DNA from 4 places in the Mesorhizobium sp. WSM4308 genome. Region 1 is predicted to be linked to each of the others. Evidence: riboswitches for the same ligand, from Rfam matches in the RefSeq annotation. Region 1 holds a riboswitch; each other region holds the start of a gene.
What was found. A riboswitch is a leader RNA that binds a small molecule or an ion and turns the genes downstream of it on or off. The one in region 1 is predicted to bind cobalamin.
Positions count from the first base shown of each region.

Region 2: linked by a shared signal. The riboswitch ahead of CK227_RS19975 (DUF1636 family protein) and the one ahead of CK227_RS21060 (CbtB domain-containing protein) in region 1 are both predicted to bind cobalamin.
Region 3: linked by a shared signal. The riboswitch ahead of bluB (5,6-dimethylbenzimidazole synthase) and the one ahead of CK227_RS21060 (CbtB domain-containing protein) in region 1 are both predicted to bind cobalamin.
Region 4: linked by a shared signal. The riboswitch ahead of CK227_RS03325 (aromatic ring-hydroxylating dioxygenase subunit alpha) and the one ahead of CK227_RS21060 (CbtB domain-containing protein) in region 1 are both predicted to bind cobalamin.

Region 1 is NZ_NSFW01000011.1:104,895-109,384, forward strand. Features, by position in the region: gene CK227_RS21050 (MFS transporter) at 161-1,360, shown strand; gene CK227_RS21055 (aromatic ring-hydroxylating dioxygenase subunit alpha) at 1,370-2,533, opposite strand; cobalamin riboswitch at 2,665-2,863, shown strand; gene CK227_RS21060 (CbtB domain-containing protein) at 2,896-3,075, shown strand; gene CK227_RS21065 (CbtA family protein) at 3,091-3,888, shown strand; gene cobU (bifunctional adenosylcobinamide kinase/adenosylcobinamide-phosphate guanylyltransferase) at 3,881-4,396, shown strand; gene cobO (cob(I)yrinic acid a,c-diamide adenosyltransferase) at 4,398-4,490, shown strand, end outside.
Region 2 is NZ_NSFW01000010.1:144,130-148,619, forward strand. Features, by position in the region: gene CK227_RS19965 (substrate-binding domain-containing protein) at 1-990, shown strand; gene CK227_RS19970 (class I SAM-dependent methyltransferase) at 1,164-1,811, shown strand; cobalamin riboswitch at 2,020-2,226, shown strand; gene CK227_RS19975 (DUF1636 family protein) at 2,317-2,715, shown strand; gene CK227_RS19980 (ABC transporter ATP-binding protein) at 2,712-3,500, shown strand; gene CK227_RS19985 (ABC transporter substrate-binding protein) at 3,548-4,490, shown strand, end outside.
Region 3 is NZ_NSFW01000001.1:120,841-125,330, reverse strand. Features, by position in the region: gene CK227_RS00575 (hypothetical protein) at 1-746, shown strand, start outside; partial or broken gene bluB (5,6-dimethylbenzimidazole synthase) at 920-1,426, opposite strand; cobalamin riboswitch at 1,599-1,779, opposite strand; gene CK227_RS00565 (histone deacetylase family protein) at 1,900-2,826, shown strand; gene CK227_RS00560 (exodeoxyribonuclease VII small subunit) at 2,830-3,081, shown strand; gene CK227_RS00555 (DUF2277 domain-containing protein) at 3,181-3,447, shown strand; gene CK227_RS00550 (pirin family protein) at 3,487-4,407, shown strand.
Region 4 is NZ_NSFW01000002.1:89,599-94,088, forward strand. Features, by position in the region: gene CK227_RS03320 (hybrid-cluster NAD(P)-dependent oxidoreductase) at 1-687, opposite strand, end outside; gene CK227_RS03325 (aromatic ring-hydroxylating dioxygenase subunit alpha) at 708-1,955, opposite strand; cobalamin riboswitch at 2,069-2,270, opposite strand; gene CK227_RS03330 (DUF680 domain-containing protein) at 2,765-2,962, shown strand; gene CK227_RS03335 (DUF680 domain-containing protein) at 3,035-3,238, shown strand; gene CK227_RS03340 (DUF680 domain-containing protein) at 3,306-3,557, shown strand; gene ugpC (sn-glycerol-3-phosphate ABC transporter ATP-binding protein UgpC) at 3,642-4,490, opposite strand, start outside.

The DNA.
Region 1 (4,490 bases):
CGGACAGAAGAAGCCGGGGCGTTGGATCAAGCGACGCTTTAGGCCAGTGCCGGGAAGTCGTTGACCGACTTCGCTTTTCACGGCCTATGCGTCGGTTTCCTCTTAATCGTCCGGGAACGGCCAAGGCAGATTTGGCCGGTGATTCTGCTTTGGGGAAGCAATGTCCACCCATGTGCGCCATCCAATCTGGCTCCCGGCCCTCAGGGCCGCGGATGCGCGCACCTTCGCCTCGCTCTATGCGGTCGAATCCTTTGCCCGCGCCACGGTGTCGAGCGTCATCCCGATCCAGGCCTACGAGATCCTGCACAATGAGCAGATCGTCTCGATCCTCTACACCATCGTGGCGCTGCTCGGCCTGTCGGTAACCTTGTTCATGCCGATGCTGATCCGCCGCTTTGCCCGGCGCTGGGTCTACACCGCCGGCGCCTGCCTGCTCGCCATCGGCTCGCTGTTCTTCGTCACCCACACGCTGGCCGGGCAATTGGCAGGCATGCTTTGCCGGGTGATGGGCGCCAGCGCCCTTTCGATCACGCTCAACCTCTACATCATGGACCACATCCGCAAGACCGACTTCATGCAGGCCGAATCGCTGCGCATGGCGTGGTCGATGTTTGCCTGGACCGGTGGGCCGACGCTCGGCATCTTCCTCTACACGCGCTTCGGCATCTATGCCGCGCATGGTGCGGTGGCGGTGTTCGCGCTGGCGCTCTTGGCGCTGTTCTGGACCTATCGCCTGGGCGACAACCCATCGATCCGGCCCGGCAAGACACGGCCAGCCAATCCGCTCGCCAATATCGGCCGCTTCGTCGCGCAGCCCAGATTGAGGCTTGCCTGGCTGATCGCCTTCGGCCGCTCCTGCTTCTGGACGACGTTCTTCGTCTATGGGCCGCTGTTCATGGTGATCACCGGCGAGGGCAAGCTGGCCGGCGGCCTGCTGGTTTCGGGGGGCAACGCACTGCTCTTCATGGCGATCTTCTGGGGCAAGGCCGGAAAACGCTTTGGCGGCCGGCGCACCATGACATTCGCTTATTTCGCCATGTCGGCGATGCTTCTGGCGGCGGGTGTCGTCGGAGAGAGCGTGCCGCTGCTCACCGGCGTCTTCCTGCTGTGCGGCGCCTTCTTCACTATTGCGCTCGACGCACTGGGCTCGACCGCCTTCATGCGTTCGGTGCGCTCCTATGAACGGGCGCAGATGGCGGCGGTCTACCGCACCTATCTCGATTTTTCCGAACTGACGCCGCCGCTTGTCTATTCGGTAGTGCTCGCCTTCTTCGGGCTGGGCTCGGTGTTCGTCACGCTTGGTCTGCTCGCGGCGGTTTGCGGGTTCGTGACTTGGCGTTACCTGCCGAAGTCTCTGTGAGGATCATGGTCAAAGTGCCGCGTGGCGCTCGCGCACCCAGTTGTGGAAACGGTGCAGGTCATACTCCTCGGGCATGAGCACGCCGGCATGGTGGCGCATCGAGCGCAGGCCCCTCTGGTTGACCTCGCAGATGGCGGCGTCCTCTTCCAGCACCTGTGTGCCGAAGGCGACGATGTTGTCGATGTCGGTCGCGGCCAGCGCCTCGGGCGCGAACAGCCATTCGGCGATAAGCTCCGTCTGTTCGGGACCGAGCGGCACCAGGCGTACCGTCCTGACATAGTCGACATGGCCGACGATGAACATTGAGGGCAGGCTGGTGGCGTAGGTCTGGCCGGCGACGCGTTCGGCCGGCGTCAACCCGGAGAAGACCGGCCCGTGCGTCTTGCCGTCGCGCGACCAGGTCTCGGCGCCGGCACGCAGGCCTCCGGAAAACTCCGGCGCGTCATTGTCGGCGTGGCGCGTCCATTCGGGATCGTCGTGCCGGCTCATCAGACCTCGGCCATAGATTGGCACCAGGCGCGACAGGTCCTTGTGGATGCCCGGGCAGTGCAGGCACTCGTTGAAGTTCTCCCAAAAGATCTTCCAGTTGCAGTGCATCACCTTGCGCAGCACATGGCCCGATACCAGCGTTTCCAGCGGCCAGTTGCCGAGATTGCCGGAGGCAGGATCGAAGGATGCCTGCGCGGAGTCCGCCGCACCCTCCTGCAGATTGATGAACACGAAGCCGCGCCACACCGAGAGCGCGACGCGGTAGAGCGGATGGTCGGCCTTGTCGAAGCCGTCCGGCAACGATTTCGACGGCACGCGCACGAGGTCGCCGCGCAGCGAATAGGACCAGGCATGATAGGGGCAGGTGATCAGCCGCGCCTTCAGCCGGCCCTCGCTCTCCTGGCAAAGCTGCGAACCGCGATGCCGGCAGGTGTTGTGGAAGGCGCGCAGGGCGCCGGTGTCGTCGCGCAGCACGATGATGTCCTGCGTGCCGATGCGAAACCTGCGGAAGGCCAGCGGCTGGGCCAGATCGGCCTCGCGGCAGACGAGCAGCCAGTTTTTGTACCAGATGGCGTCGAGGTCGCGCTGGTAGCTCTCACCGTCCCAATAGGCCGACGAGGGCAGGGTCGGCTCGGCCTGGGTCAGGCCATTGTAAGGGGCGCGCTCACCGGCAATGGGCTGCATGGCTGGCTTCCTGTGAAGCGGCCAGCCGACACCCGGTCAGGAGAATTGTCAATTGTCGTGCCTGGAGACGGCATGGCGCAATCGCGCTGTTTGCCGGCGGAATTTGGTTTGCCGCGTGTCGCGATTTTCCCTATAGTCATGCAGTCGTCGGTTCCGTTTTGGAGCCAAGAGGGAATGCGGTGCGGGCGAAATTCTTGCCCAATGCCGTGGCTGCCCCCGCAACTGTGTGCGGTAGTCCTCTCCATATGCCACTGAAGATTCGTCTTCGGGAAGGTGGGGAAGGGCGCTGATCCGTGAGCCAGGAGACCTGCCGACGACGGCAAAACTGACAGGCCCTCGGGTGGAGGGTGAAAGGACAAGATATGAATACCGCTTCCGTCTCCCTCGGCGCCTCCGTCTCCTCGCAGTCGCGCTTCATGCAGCTGGCGCTTGCCGCGCTGCTCGGCACGTTCATCATCGGCTTTGTCGGCTTCTCGCATATCGATGCGGTCCACAATGCGGCTCACGACTATCGCCATTCGATGGGTTTTCCCTGCCACTGACGAAGGCCTGACATCATGAATTTGTTTCGCAACGTCGTGTTCATCGCGGCGATCGCAGGGCTCGTGGGGGGCATTGCGCTCGCCTGCATGCAAGCCTACGCGACCGACCCACTGATCCTGAAGGCGGAAGTCTATGAAAAGGCCGGCGGCGGCCATCACCACGACCACGCCGCTGTTACCACAAACGACAACGCCATGAGCTCGGCCGTTCCGGCTGACAATGCCATGAGCGGCGCGGCCCCGGCTCCTGCGGAAGCGGCCGCCCCGGTCGAGGACGAAGGCTGGGCTCCGGCCGACGGTTTCGAGCGCTTCGCCTTCAATGTCCTTGCCAACATCGTCAGCGGTATCGGTTTTGCGCTGATCCTGGTCGCTGTCTCCGAATTCATGGGCGGTATCGGCAACTGGCGGCAGGGTGTCTTCTGGGGCCTAGCTGGCTTCGCTATATTCACTTTGGCACCTGGGCTCGGCCTACCGCCGAAACTGCCGGCAATGCCTGACGCCGATCTCTTGCAGCGCCAAATCTGGTGGACTTTGACAGTGGTGGCGACTGCCGCCGGCCTTGGGCTCATCGCGTTCCGCAAGTCACTGCCTCTTGCCCTTCTTGGCATTGCTCTTATCGTGGCGCCGCATATCGTTGGCGCGCCGCAACCCGATAGCTTCGTGACGCCAATCCCCGAAGGCTTGCATCACCAGTTCATCGTGGCCTCAACGCTCACCCGTCTAGTGTTCTGGCTGGTGCTCGGCGCTGTCGTCGGCGTTGTGCGCGGACGCTTCACCGGCACCGCGACCAGCCTGCGCGACAGCTTTGCCTGATCGAAGCTCGCTGACCTTCATCATCGGCGGTGCCCGCTCCGGCAAGAGCGCGCACGCCGAAATCCTGGCGACGGCCTTGCCTTCGCCATGGATCTACATCGCCACGGCGCAGGCCTATGACGACGAGATGCGCGAGCGCATCGCGCTGCACCGCTCGCGGCGCGGCGCGGGCTGGACGACCATCGACGCGCCGCTCGACCTTTCCGGCGCCCTTGAGGCCTTGCCCGACAACCAGCCGGTGCTGGTCGATTGCCTGACGCTGTGGCTGACCAATCACATGCTGGCCGATCACGACGTCGGCGCCGAGTGCCGGCGGCTGGCGGATGTGCTGTCGCGGCCGCGCGGCCCATGGTTCGTGGTCTCCAACGAAGTCGGCCAAGGCATCGTGCCGGACAATGCCCTGGCGCGCCGTTTTCGCGATGACGCCGGCCGGCTCAACCAGCAGGTCGCGGCGATCGCCGATACGGTGCTGCTGATGGTGGCGGGGCTACCGCTGAAGGTGAAGTGACATGACCGACATCGACAATAAGGACGAAGAGCGCCATCGCGCCAAGATGGCCAAGCGCAAGGCGGTGCAGGATGCCGAGGTGGCGAGCAAGACG
Region 2 (4,490 bases), on a different contig from region 1:
ATGAAAACCATAAGACAAGGAACGAGGAACACGCTTCATGCCGTGCTTCTGGCAGGCGCGGGCCTGTGCATTGCAGGAGCCGCCCAGGCCGCCGACCCGATGGTCAAGGCCTGCGCCAAGGACGGCCAGTTCATCATCGGCTTCTCGCAGGCCAACAACGCCGAACCCTACCGCCAGCATGTCAATGACGAACTGACGGCGGCAGCCAAGGCCGTGCCGGGCTTCACGCTGCAGATCGCCGACGGCGCCGGCAACGTCAACACGCAGACCTCGCAGGTCGACAATTTCATCACCCAGAAAGTCGATCTGCTGCTGATCTCGCCCTTCGAGGCGGCACCGCTGACGCCGGCGGTGAAGCGCGCCATGGATGCCGGCATCCCGGTCATCGAGCTCGACCGCAAGACGGTCGGCGATCCCGGCAAGGACTACACCGCCTTCATCGGCGGCGACAATTACAAGATCGCGCTCGAGGCCGGCAAATACACCGCCAAGACCTTGCTGCCGGATGGCGGCGAGGCGGCGGTGCTGGAAGGCTTGCCGAGCTCGACGCCGGCGGTGGAGCGGCTGAACGGCTTCAAGGACGGCGTCAAGGGGAATGCCAAGATCCAGGTCGTCGCCGAGCAGGCCGCCGACTGGGTGCCGGACAAAGCCCAGACCGCCTTTGCCGCCATGCTGCAGGCGCATCCCGACATCAAGGTGCTCTATGCCTCCAACGACATGATGGCGGCCGGCGCGCTGCTTGCCGCCAAGGGAGCCGGCAAGGACGTCAAGATCATCGGCACCGACGGCCTGCCTGGACCGGCCGGCGGCATCGAGGCCGTCGCCAAGGGCGACTGGGCGGCAACCTTCACCTACCCGACGGGTGCGAAGGAAGCGATCGAGATGTCGAAGAAGATCCTGCTCGACTGCTCGACCTCGGTGGAGCCGACGGTAACGGTCGAGACGACGGCGATCACGGCGGAGAATGCCAAGCAGTTGATGGGGAAGTGAGGGGCGATTAGAGCTCGGCGCTGAGGTTGAGACAGCAAGGCCCCGCGCGGGGCTTTGCTTTTTTGCTATTGCTAGATCTGGTCGTGCTCGTGCCAGCTTCGGCCCGCCACCCCAGTCGCTTACTTTGCGTTTAGCCCCGTCATGTAAGGATCCGTAATCCCAAGGGGGCGCGAATGCTGGATAATTACGAGGCCGACCGGTTTGGCGTGATTCACCAGATCGACGTCACACCGATCAAATACGACAAGCAGCACATTTCCTATTACGAGGATCTGAGCGACCGGACCATCAAGCTCGGCTATCAGCGGCTTGGCTGGGTGCTGGGGATCACCGGTGAACTACCGCGGTCCGTGCTGGAGATTGGCTATGGCACCGGCACCTTTGTCGAGGCCGCCAAAATTACCGGGGTTGCCGACTGTGCCGGCTGCGACATCACCAGATTTCCGCTGCCCGAGGGCGTCCGCTTTGTCGATTGGGACGAGGCGCTCGCCGGCTCGTGGGATCTGGTCGCCATGTTCGACGTGCTCGAGCACATTCCGGATCTGGGTTTCCTCGCCCGCCTTCAGACCCGCCACTTGGCCATCGCCGTCCCTTACTGCCGCTGGCGTGAACTCGGCGCCGACGGCGAAGCGTGGTTCCGGGCGTGGCGCATGCGTCTGCCCAACGAGCACCTGCACCATTTCGACCGTGACTCGCTGGTGGCGCTCCTCGCGCATTACGGCTTCGAATGCGTGACGCTGAATTGCTTTGAAGACGGGATCAGACTGCGGCCGGGCGAAGCGGGTCCGAATATTCTGTCAGGCTTTTTCAGAAAGCTATAGGCCGGTTCCTCGGCGACCGCGGCCAGGTGTCATGCCTGCTGCCTGGTGACCGCTCGCGGCTGAATAACCGCAGCCGCGCCGAAGCCGCATTGCGCGACGACAGGGGTTGACATCGCCGCGAAACATCGCTTCAAACGTAATGTTATTACATATGGAGCATGTGGCGACGGCGTCGCAAAAAACTCATTGCGATGCGATCGACGGAAATCTACGGTGGGTGCCTGATGGTCCCCGCGCCGAAAGGCAAGGGGTGAAAAGGGAACACGGTGAGACCTCAAAAGGTCGAGGCCGTGGCTGCCCCCGCAACTGTAAGCGGTGAGCAAGATCCGACATGCCACTGGCCGGCAAGGCTGGGAAGGCTGGATTGCGCCGAGACCCGCGAGCCAGGAGACCTGCCATCAACTGAGTTGACCGGACGGGGTGTGCCGGGAGGAGGCGTGGACGTCGGTCTTGTCGGCCGGCTCGCCAACATCCTTCCGTCGCCAGTTTTGAAAGTGACGGAAAGTTGGACGGCGCCATCGATCATCGTATCATCGTGTGCACGCTTTGCCGCGACGTTCCGACCGGCATCAGGTCGGGCGAAAGCCTCTGCGTGGATTTGCGCTCCCGGCTCGCAGCCTGCCATGAACCCGCCGTGGCGCATGGCTTCACGGTCGAAGGCGTCGAATGCATGGCGGGCTGCGCGCGGCCGCTGACGGTGGCCTTCCAGGCGCCGGGCAAGGCCTCCTATCTCTTCGGCTCCATCGACGCCGAGGCCGACGCCGGCGATCTCCTGCGATTTGCCCGACTTTACGCCTCGCTCGCCGACGGCTGGTGCAATTCCGGACAACGTCCGCCGCGACTGGCCGGCAAGACACTGGCCCGCATTCCCGGGCCGGCCAAGTTTCCGGGCAACAGCCGATGACAATGCCACTCCTCGAAGCGCGCGACCTCAGCGCCATGGTCAATGGCCGGCATCTGGTCCACACCGTCAGCCTGTCGGTGGCCTCGGGCGATCGCCTTGCCATCATCGGCCCCAATGGCGCCGGCAAGACCACGCTGCTGCGCATGCTGTCGGGCATGCTCAGGCCAAGTGCGGGCGAGGTGAAGCTTGGCGGGCGCCGCCTGGACCGTATCGCGACCGCCGAGCGGGCCCTGCATATCGCCGTCGTCGGCCAGACCGACCAGCCGGACCCGCGGCTGGCGGTGATCGACTATGTCGAGCTCGGCCGCGTCCCGCATGCCGGCCTGAGACGCAGGAGCGAGGAGCGCGACATCGTCGTCGACGCGTTGCGCCGGACCGGCCTGTTGCCGCTGCTTGGCCGCACCATCGGCTCGCTGTCGGGCGGCGAACGCCAGCGCGCCCAACTGGCGCGCGCCATCGCGCAGCAACCGAAAGTGCTGTTCCTCGACGAGCCGACCAACCATCTCGATCCGCGCGCCCGCGGCGAGCTGCTCGAGCTCGTGGCCGGCTTCGGCATGACGGTGATCGCCGTGCTGCACGATCTGGCTCTGGTGGCGCCCTTCGCCACCAGGGTCGCGGTGATGAACGAGGCGCGGCTGCATGCGCTGGCGGCACCCCGCGAAGCGCTGACGCAAAAGCTGATCCGCGAGATTTTCGGCGTCGACGTGTTTCGCCTGCGCCATCCGACCGAAGACCGCGAACTCACGGTGTTCGATGTTCCGAACCGCGCCGCGCCGCCATCCTGATCGAGCCCATCCCTCATCCGACACTGTTCAGCCAAGGAGCAAAATCCGTGAAACGCCTCGCCCTGGCGCTCGTCTTCTTGCTGCTGGCCCCGGCAGCCTTCGCCTTCCCGGTCACCGTCGACAGCTGCGGCAAGCCGCTGACCTTCGACGCGCCGCCCAAGCGCGCCGTCATCCATGATCTCAACATGGCCGAAATGGCCTTCGCGCTGAAGCTGCAGCCGTCGATCGTCGGCCTGACCGGCATCACCGGATGGTACAAAGTCGGCCCCGAGTTCAAGGCCGAGCAGGGTTCCATCCCGGAACTGGCGCCCAAATACCCGACGCTCGAAAACCTCGTCGCCGTCGAGCCCGATTTCTTCTTCGCCGGCTGGTACTATGGCATGAAGCCGGGTGGCGACGTGACGCCCGACACGCTCGCCCCGCACGGCATCAAGACGCTGGTGCTGACCGAAAGCTGCGTCCATCTCGACAAGAACCGTCCGGCCGCCTCGATGGACCTGCTCTATGGCGATGTCGAAAAGCTGGGCAAGATCTTCGGCAAGGACGCGGACGCGGAGAAGCTTGTCTCCGGCTGGAAGGCGCAACTCGCGGAAATCATCGCCAAGGTTGGCGACCGCAAGGGGACGCGAGTATTCCTCTATGATTCCGGCGAGGACAAGCCGTTCACATCAGGCAAATTCGCCATTCCGAGCGCCATGATCGCGGCCGCGGGTGGGGACAACATCATGGCCGACATGGACACCAGCTGGGGCAACACGGACTGGGAAACCGTGGCGTCGCGCAATCCGCAGTTCCTCATCCTGCTCGATTACCAGGATGGCGGCGGCTACAAGAAACTGCTCGATTTCTTGAAGGCGCACCCGGCGATGAAGGAGACGGACGCGGTCAAGAACGAGCGCTTCGTGGCGCTGCGCTATGCCGAACTGACGCCCGGGCCGGCAAACATCGAGGCGATCGGCAAGATCGCCAGGGCGATGCATCCGGAAGCGT
Region 3 (4,490 bases), on a different contig from region 1:
TCCGCGAATATATCCTCTACGTCGTCAAGGCCGGCCATATCGCCGTGATGGTCCATCTGATCGACGGCCGGGATGTCCCCGACGGCCAGAACCAGATCGCCTATGCCAGGCAGGTCGTGACCGAGCGTTTCGCCGAGGCCAACATCCTTTTCGTCGTCGACCAGCTGGTCAAGGGCGCCATCCGCGCCATCACCGGCCTGCTCGGCGGCATCGCTGCTTTCCTGCCCATTCCGGGCCTGAGCGGTCTGGTCTCCTTCATCAACACGGTGATCCGCCTGTCGCTCACCTATGTCGACGAGATCATCCTCGGCTACAACATCCGCATCAACTCGTCCTCACCCTTCGAGACGGCGCGGCAAGGCGTCGTGCTCTACGCCCAGAACGGCAAGACCATGGTCAAGAACGCCGTCTGGCTGGCGGTCATCATGTGGGGCGTGTCTTTCGTCATCTTCCTGCTGATGCTGGCTCCGGCCAGCGCCGTTCTCTTCATCATGCCCGGACAACTCGCCGGCTGGGCCTTCGTGCTTGCCATCGTCTTTGCCTGGGCCTTCAAGGCGGCCTTCATCGAGCCCTTCGCCATCGCTTGCCTGATGCAGGTCTATTTCAAGACCATCGCCGGCCAGGTGCCCGATCCGGCCTGGGATATCAGGCTGGCCGAGGCGTCGTCGAAGTTCAGGGAGCTGAAGGACAAGGCGCTGGCCTCCTTTGGTGGCTCGCGCTGGGGCACGGCCGGCGCGACGAACTGATCGGCTGGGCAGGTCGTCGCCGGCGCGACATCGGAGGCGTTGAGGCGGGCCACGGTCGATTTCAGTGGCGCCTCGCCTTGCCCGCAAAAAGTCTCGCTCATGATCAGGTCGGGCAGCGGCAGCCGCCGGCCCCAGCCATGCGTTTCCAGGTCTGGTTTGGATGCGAACTCGGAAACACGGCCGACGCAGAGATAGGCGACGGGCGTCACATGCTCGGGAATGGCCAGCAGGCTCTTCAACGCTTGCGGCTCGATGATGCTGACCCAGCCGACGCCGACGCCTTCGGCACGCGCGGCCAGCCAGAAATTCTGCACCGCGCAGACCGTGCTGTAGAGATCCATTTCCGGATTGTGCCAGCGGCCCAGTGGCGAGCCTTGCGAGCGCCGACGGTCACAGGTGATGCAGATGTTGAGGGCGCTTTCGCAGATACCTTCGAGCTTCAGCTTGCGGTAGAGCGCCTGTCGTTCCTCCTCGATTTCAGGCAGTTCCTGTTCGCGCGCGGCCAGGAACAGGTCGCGCACCTCTGCCCGTCGCGCGGCGTCGCGGATGACGATGAAATTCCATGGCTGCATAAAGCCGACCGATGGCGCGTGATGGGCGGCAAGCAGAAGCCGCGCCAACACCTCGTCGTCGAGCGCGTCGGGCAGGAAATGGCTGCGCACGTCGCGCCGCGTGAACATGGCGCGATAGACCGCGTCGCGCGCCGTCTGGTCAAATCCGTCGCCCACAGGAGCGGTCATGTGTTCCGGCATCGCTCGTCCCCTTGCGATTGCAATAGTTCCACACCGTCAGAGCGCACTTTGTGCATCCAACTGGACGCAGTTTGCTCTGATGCCAGCCGCCTGACCATGCGGATGACGATGCCTGCCAGGCCGGTCTTCTGGCTCGGGATCAACCCGCGTCCGGTGCCTTCCCGTCATCGACAGTGGCAGTTACCGGCGCGGTCCCCCTCACAGCGTTGGGCACGCCACGGAATTCAACCGTGTTCCCGATTCTCCCGCTTGCGGCGAGCACCAGGCAGTGGCGCGACCTTACGCCGAAGCCTCGGCCGCGCCAATCCCCGCGGCGGCGCCAATGGACGCAGGCGCGATTTTCCCCAGCGATCGAGAGGCAATGCATGGCCATCGCGGCACCGGGGCACTAGATAGGGAGCATGACAACCCGTCTCTACACCCATCCGATCTTCCTCGAACACATCACGCCGCCCGGGCATCCCGAACGGCCGGACCGCTTGCGCGCCATCGAGCGCGTGCTCGACGACGAGGCTTTTGCCGCGCTCGATCGTGTCAAGGCGCCGGAGGGCGACGAGGCCACCATCCTCTACGCGCACCCCGCCGATTTCGTCGCCCGTGTGCGTGCCGCCATTCCCGAGGAGGGTATTGCCCGCATCGATGCCGACACCACCGCCAGCCCGAAGAGCTGGCAGGCGGTGATCGCCGCGATCGGCGCGGCCAACGCCGCCGTCGACGACGTCTTTGCAGGCCGCGCCGACAACGTCTTCGTCGCCGCAAGGCCGCCCGGCCACCATGCAGAGAAGACCACCGCGATGGGCTTCTGCTTCTTCAACACGGCGGCGATCGCCGCTCGCTATGCGCAGAAGAAGCATGGCGCCGAGCGTGTCGCCGTCGTCGACTGGGATGTGCATCACGGCAACGGCACGCAGGATATTTTCTGGGACGATCCCTCGGTTCTCTATTGCTCGACGCACCAGATGCCGCTTTATCCCGGCACTGGCGCGAAGACCGAGACCGGGGCCGGCAACATCGTCAACGCGCCCTTGGCGCCGCAGACCGGCAGCGAGGTGTTTCGCGATGCCTTCCTGTCGCGGGTGCTGCCGTCGCTCGACAATTTCGCGCCTGACCTGATCATCATCTCGGCCGGTTTCGACGCGCATCACCGCGATCCGCTGGCCGAGATCAACCTGACCGAGGACGATTTCGACTGGGCGACCGGCCAGCTGATGCAGCGCGCCGCGCGCCACAGCGGCAACCGGCTCGTCAGCCTGCTCGAGGGCGGCTACGATCTGCAAGGACTGGCATTTTCGGTCGCCGCCCATGTCGGGCGACTGATGAAAGGATGAATGATGGCTGGTGAAACCAACGAAGACATCAAGGCGATGAGCTTCGAGCAGGCGCTCGACGCGCTGGAGAAGATCGTCGATGATCTGGAGCGTGGCGACGTGCCGCTCGACCAGTCGATCAAGATCTACGAGCGCGGCGAGGCGCTGAAGGCGCATTGCGACCGGCTGCTGAAGGCCGCCGAGGACAAGGTCGAGAAGATCAGGCTGTCGCGCGACGGCAAGCCGGTCGGAACAGAACCGCTCGACGCGGACTGAGGCACGGAGCAGCCTTTCCGGTTTTTGGACACGATCATGGTTGAGAATTAAGCTCGTCCCGATTGAAACGGCTCCAGGACAAAAGGAGATACGGAAGCGATGTGCAGAAACATCAAGACCCTGTTCAATTTTGACCCGCCCGCAACCAATGACGAAGTGCGCGACGCAGCCCTTCAGTTCGTCCGCAAGCTGAGCGGAACGACACGACCGTCGAAACAGAACCAGCATGCGTTCGATCATGCGGTCGAAGCCATCGCGGCATCGGCGCGTGAACTCCTCGATTCGCTTGAAACCAACCAGCATCCGCGCAATCGCGAAGAGGTGGCGGCCAAACTGCGGGCAAAGGCGGCGATCCGCTTTGCCTGATGCCGCCAAGTGGCCCTCGACCGCTGACAAGGAGAGTCCATGAGCTTCTTTCCCGGGAAAGACCCTGAAGCCGGCGACGCCTTTGCCAGCGACCAGATCGAGTTGATGGTCATCCCGAACGCCAAGGACATTGGCGGCTTCGAGGTGCGTCGCGCGCTGCCGACCGCCAGGCGGCGGCTGGTCGGGCCGTTCATTTTCTTCGATCGCATGGGTCCGGCGATCCTGCGGGCAGGCCAGGCTCTCGATGTCCGTCCTCACCCGCATATCGGCCTGTCGACGGTGACGTATCTGTTCGACGGCAAGATCAGGCATCGGGATTCGCTGGGCACCGAAATGGTGATCCAGCCCGGCGACGTGAATTTGATGACCGCCGGCCGCGGCATCGTGCATTCCGAGCGCACGCCGGAGGAATTGCGCGGCGCGCCGATGTCGATCTCAGGCCTGCAGACATGGCTCGCCTTGCCCGATGGCAAGGAGGAGGTGGCCCCGGTGTTCGAGAACACCGCTGCCTTGCGGCTGCCCGAGATCGATGCCGAAGGCGTCCGCGGCCGCATCGTCATCGGCGATTTCCAGGGGCAGCGCTCCCCGGTTAGGGCCGATTCCGAGACACTTTACGCCGACCTTAGGCTGGCGCCGGGCGCCAGCATAAAGATTCCGGCCGACGCGGAAGAGCGCGCCATCTACACGCTGGAAGGTGAGGTCGCGATTTCGGGCGACGTCTTTCCGGCAGAGCGGCTCCTGGTGTTCCGGCCCGGTGACGAGATCATCATATCGTCGCAAACCGGTGCGCATTTCATGCTTTTCGGCGGCGCCTCGCTTGGCTCGCAGCGCTACATCTGGTGGAATTTCGTCTCCTCGTCGAAGGAGCGCATCGAACAGGCCAAGCAGGAATGGAAGACGGGACGCTTCGATATCGTTCCTGGAGATGAGAAAGAGTTCATCCCGCTGCCGGAAAGCTGAGGAAATCGGCGAGGGGACCTGATAGATCCGCGTCACCGACACGCATTTACTTTCGCCGGCCGGCGGCTTATCCCGCCGTTGAA
Region 4 (4,490 bases), on a different contig from region 1:
ATCCGGACCGCAGCAGAAGATCTCGCGTTCGCGGAAATCGGGCGCCAGCAGCGGCAGCCGGATCGCGTCGATGCGGCCCATATGGCCATACCAGCCCTCGCGGCTCGACCGCTCCTCGATCATGAAGCCGAGCGACAGGCCCGGCATATGGCCGCCGAGCAGTTCGAGTTCCTTGCGGAAGATGATCTCTTCGGCGCGCCGCGCGCAGTTGACGAAGCCGACATCGGTCCATGGCGCGCAATCGTTCAGCCAACGCAGCATCGACATCATCGGCGTCACGCCGGAACCGGCCGAGATGAACAGATATTTGGCCGCCGGGTGGCTGTGCAGCGAAAAGTCGCCGCTCGGCCCATAGGCCTTGACGTGCGATCCGGGCACAAGGTGTTCGAACATCCAGCGTGTGCCGATGCTGCCGGCCTGCGCCTTCACCGTCACCGCGATCGAGAACGGCCGTGACGGCGACGACGACAGCGTATAGGTGCGCATCAGCGGTCCGTCCGACGTCGGCAGTTCCAGCGTCACGAACTGGCCCGGCTTGTAGCGGAACCAGGTCTGGTTGTCGGAGCGGAAGGTGAAGGTCTTGACGTCAGGCGCCTCGTCGCTGACGCCGATCACTTCCAGCACCTGCAGCCTGTCGTTCCAGGGCGCCATCTGATCGAGATGGCGATAGAGGCCAAGATCCGTCATCGCGTTCATCCCCAAACCTCTCAGGCGACACTGCGCAAAGCCGGCCGGCCGTCTTCGGCAAGCCGTGGGCCGATGAAGGACGCGTACCATTCGACAAACTGGATCACGCCGCCCTCGTGCAGCTCCGAATAGGGGCCGGGCTCATAGGCCGGCGACAGAATGCCGAAGGCGTTTTCCTCGACGATGCGGCGATCCTGGTCGTTGGTCTCGGTCCAGACATGGGTGAGTTCGGCAAGATCGTAGTCGACGCCCTCGACTGCGTCCTTGTGCACCAGCCATTTGGTCGTCACCGCGGTTTCCGTGGCGCTGATCGGCACCACGCGGAAGGTGACGGCATGGTCGCCGAGGATGTGGTTCCACGTCGTCGGATAGTGATAGAGCAGCAAGGAGCCGATGCGGTCGGCCGAGACGCTGTCGGACAGGTTCTTCTTCACCGCCCGCTTGCCCGTCATCGTGTAGCTGACCGCATCGCGCAGCAGCGGCGCGCGGGTGGCGCGGTATTGCCCGGCCGGATCGATGCGGAACTTGCTCGGCAGCCCGGCCGCCTCGCATTTGGCCCAGTGTGCCAGCATTTCCGGATCTCTGTCGGCGCCTTGCACGCCGGTCACCGTCGGGGCTTCCGGGAAGGTCTTGCACAGTTCCGGGTGATTGCCGGCGCAATGATAGCACTCGCGGTTGTTTTCCCAGACGAGCTTCCAGTTGCCCTTCTCGACGATCGTGCTCTCGAAGGCGATCTTTGCTTCGCTGAGCCGGTGCGGCTTGAGATAGGGTTCGATCATCGCCCGCATCGGCGCGAAGTCGGCGGGTTCCTTGGCCAGGCAGATGAAGATATAGCCGGCCACGCTTTCGCAGGCGACCGGCTTCAGGCCGAACTGGCTTTTGTCGAAGCCGTCTGCCATCTGGCGGGCAAACAGCAGCCTTCCGTCCAACTCATAGGTCCATTGGTGATAGGGGCAGACCAGCTTGGCGGCCATGCCCTTGTCGGTGTTGCAGACGCGGCTGCCGCGGTGGCGGCAGGAATTATGGAAGGCGTTGATCTTGCCCTGCTGATCGCGCACCAGCACGACAGGGTAGTCGCCGATCTGTACGGTGATGAAGCTGCCGGGCTTGGGCAGTTCGCAATCATGGCCGACGAACAGCCAGTCGCGATACCAGATCAGCTCCATGTCGAGCTTGAAGAAATCGGGATCGGTATAGAAGGGCTGCTCGAGCGAGAAGCCCTCTCTGCGGCCATTCAACAGCCTCAGCATATCGTTGCGCGCATCCATGTCCTGTCCTCATACTTCAAGGACTGAACTGGTGGTGATTGAGGAAGGATGAGACGCAGCTCGGCGAAAGCCGGGCACGCGCGATCCGCCTCTTGACCGCCCACCGCGATCAGTCGAGTTCAAAAATCTCGGGCTGGTTTCCGGGCTCTGGAGTGTCCTTGCGGACGGTCGCGACACCTTCCCAGGCTTTTGCCCAGTGGTCTCCCGTTGCGACTTGAACTCCACCACCGTTGCGGGGGCAGCGCCGGATTTTGACCGGCTTCCCAATTCTCCGCCCCGTCGTCACGAAGCGGCACCTGAGATGACATGATCTAATCACGACAGCGTTTGCGACATCGGCATGAAAGCGACATCGTATCCATGCGGCGCGACACGCATGCGCAACGATCAGGTCACGGGCAGCGGTCACGAAAATCGCCTCCGCCGATAGCTGTGCCGGCTGTCAAAATCGACCCGGAACTGGGGCAAAAGAGGTTAACGGTTTCGAAAAGTGACTATTAGCAGACTCTAAAATCGAACCGAACGGTTCGTTTCTGTTGACGGTGCGTGCAGGACGGTGTGAACGATGGACCTCCGATACAGTCTGTGACCTTGCGGCTGGCGTTTACTAAGTGGTTGATATCAACAAGAAAAATGCATGGCTCGGAAGCCCTGGCACAATTTCAAGTGGTGGATTCTTGGTCCACACGGAACAACTTCGTGATTGGAAACGGCGAACTGGCTTTCCCACATCGGGCCTGTCCGAACGACGCGATTTCAATCCCAAGACACGCCGCTAGACGGACGGAAAAAATACTGGAGTACCAAAAATGAAAAAGATTGTTCTCACTGCCGCCGCCCTTCTGGCTATTTCCGGCAGCGCCTTTGCTGGTAGCGACCACTATGGTTCGAATGCCGCCGCAGCCACGGCTGTCGACAGCTCGTACACCGCTTCGACCAACAAGTCGGAGCCGGCTGCTCAGACGCCTGCCCAGGGCGCCGATCGCAACCTCTTCGGCAACAACTAACAACAGATCCCGGCCGACAGCGGGCTTTTCGCCCGCCGCTCTGGCCGACCTTGAGAAATTCAGGAGACTAACATGAGCAAGATCATCCTTGCTGCCGCCGCCGTCCTGGCCATTTCCGGCAGCGCCTTCGCTGGCAGCGACAACTACGGTTCCAACGGTGCCAACCAGTCGGCCGCTGCGGCCGACCATTCCTACACGGCTTCGGTCGACAAGTCGGCTCCGGCCACCCAGCTGCCTGCTCAGCAGGGCGCTGACCGCAACCTCTTCGGCAAGTAATGCCGGTTTACGGGAATGGCGGCGATGCCGGCCATTCCCGTGAAATCCAGAAATTCAGGAGACTAACATGAACAAGATCATCCTTGCTGCCGCCGCCGTTCTGGCCATCTCCGGCAGCGCTTTCGCGGGCAGCGACAATTTTGGTTCCAATGGCGCCAACCAGCCCGCCGTGACTTCGCCCGCCGCAACTTCGATTGACAACTCGCGTACGGCTTCGATCCGCGAGAGCGGCTCGCCTGTCTACAAGCTGCTCAATTCGTCGGGCGACGCGCAGAAGTCCGCTCCTCAGGGCAGCGACCGCAACCTCTTCGGCCGTTAACAGCCGTAGCTGATTTCCAAAAAAGAGCGGCGGGCCTGGCCCGCCGCCCTTTTTTGTTGCCTTGACCCAGCAGGACCGGCGGCCTCAAGCCGCTTTTGCTTCCGGCTTTTGCAGCGCGAAGGAATGTCCGTCCGCATCGAAGATATGCAGGTCCTCGGCATTGGCGCTCAGCCGCAATGTCGAACCGCGCTTGACCTCGACATTGCCCGGCAGTTTGGTCACCAGCGGCAGGTCGGCGCGGCCGATATCGACATAGACCAGCTGGACCTCGCCGAGCTGCTCGACATAGTCGACCGTTCCCTCGAACAGATAGTCCGCGCCGCTGGCGATCATCAGGTCTTCCGGCCGCACGCCGAAACTGACCGCCGCGCCCTTGGCCGAGGCCGGCGTGGTGATCGGCACCGCCGCCTTGCGGCCGCCGACATGGCTGACGACGGTCGGGTTGCCGGTCTTGTCGATGGTTGCCGGCAGGATGTTCATGGCCGGTGAGCCGATGAACTGGGCGACGAACAGATTGCCGGGTTTCTTGTAAAGGTCCATCGGCGTGCCGACCTGTTCGACATGGCCGTCCTTCAGCACCACGATGCGGTCGGCCAGCGTCATCGCCTCGACCTGGTCGTGGGTGACATAGATCATCGTCGTGTTGGGCATCGATTCCTTGAGCTTGGCGATCTCGATGCGCGTGGCGACGCGTAGCGCGGCGTCAAGGTTCGACAGCGGCTCGTCGAACAGGAACACTTTCGGATTGCGCACGATGGCGCGGCCGATGGCGACACGCTGGCGCTGGCCGCCCGACATAGCCTTGGGCAGCCGGTCGAGATACTTGGTCAATTGCAGGATTTCCGCCGCCTGGCGCACGCGGCGGTCGATCTCGGCCTTGTTCTCCTTGCCGATCCTCATCGAGAACGCCATGTTGTCATAGACCGTCATATG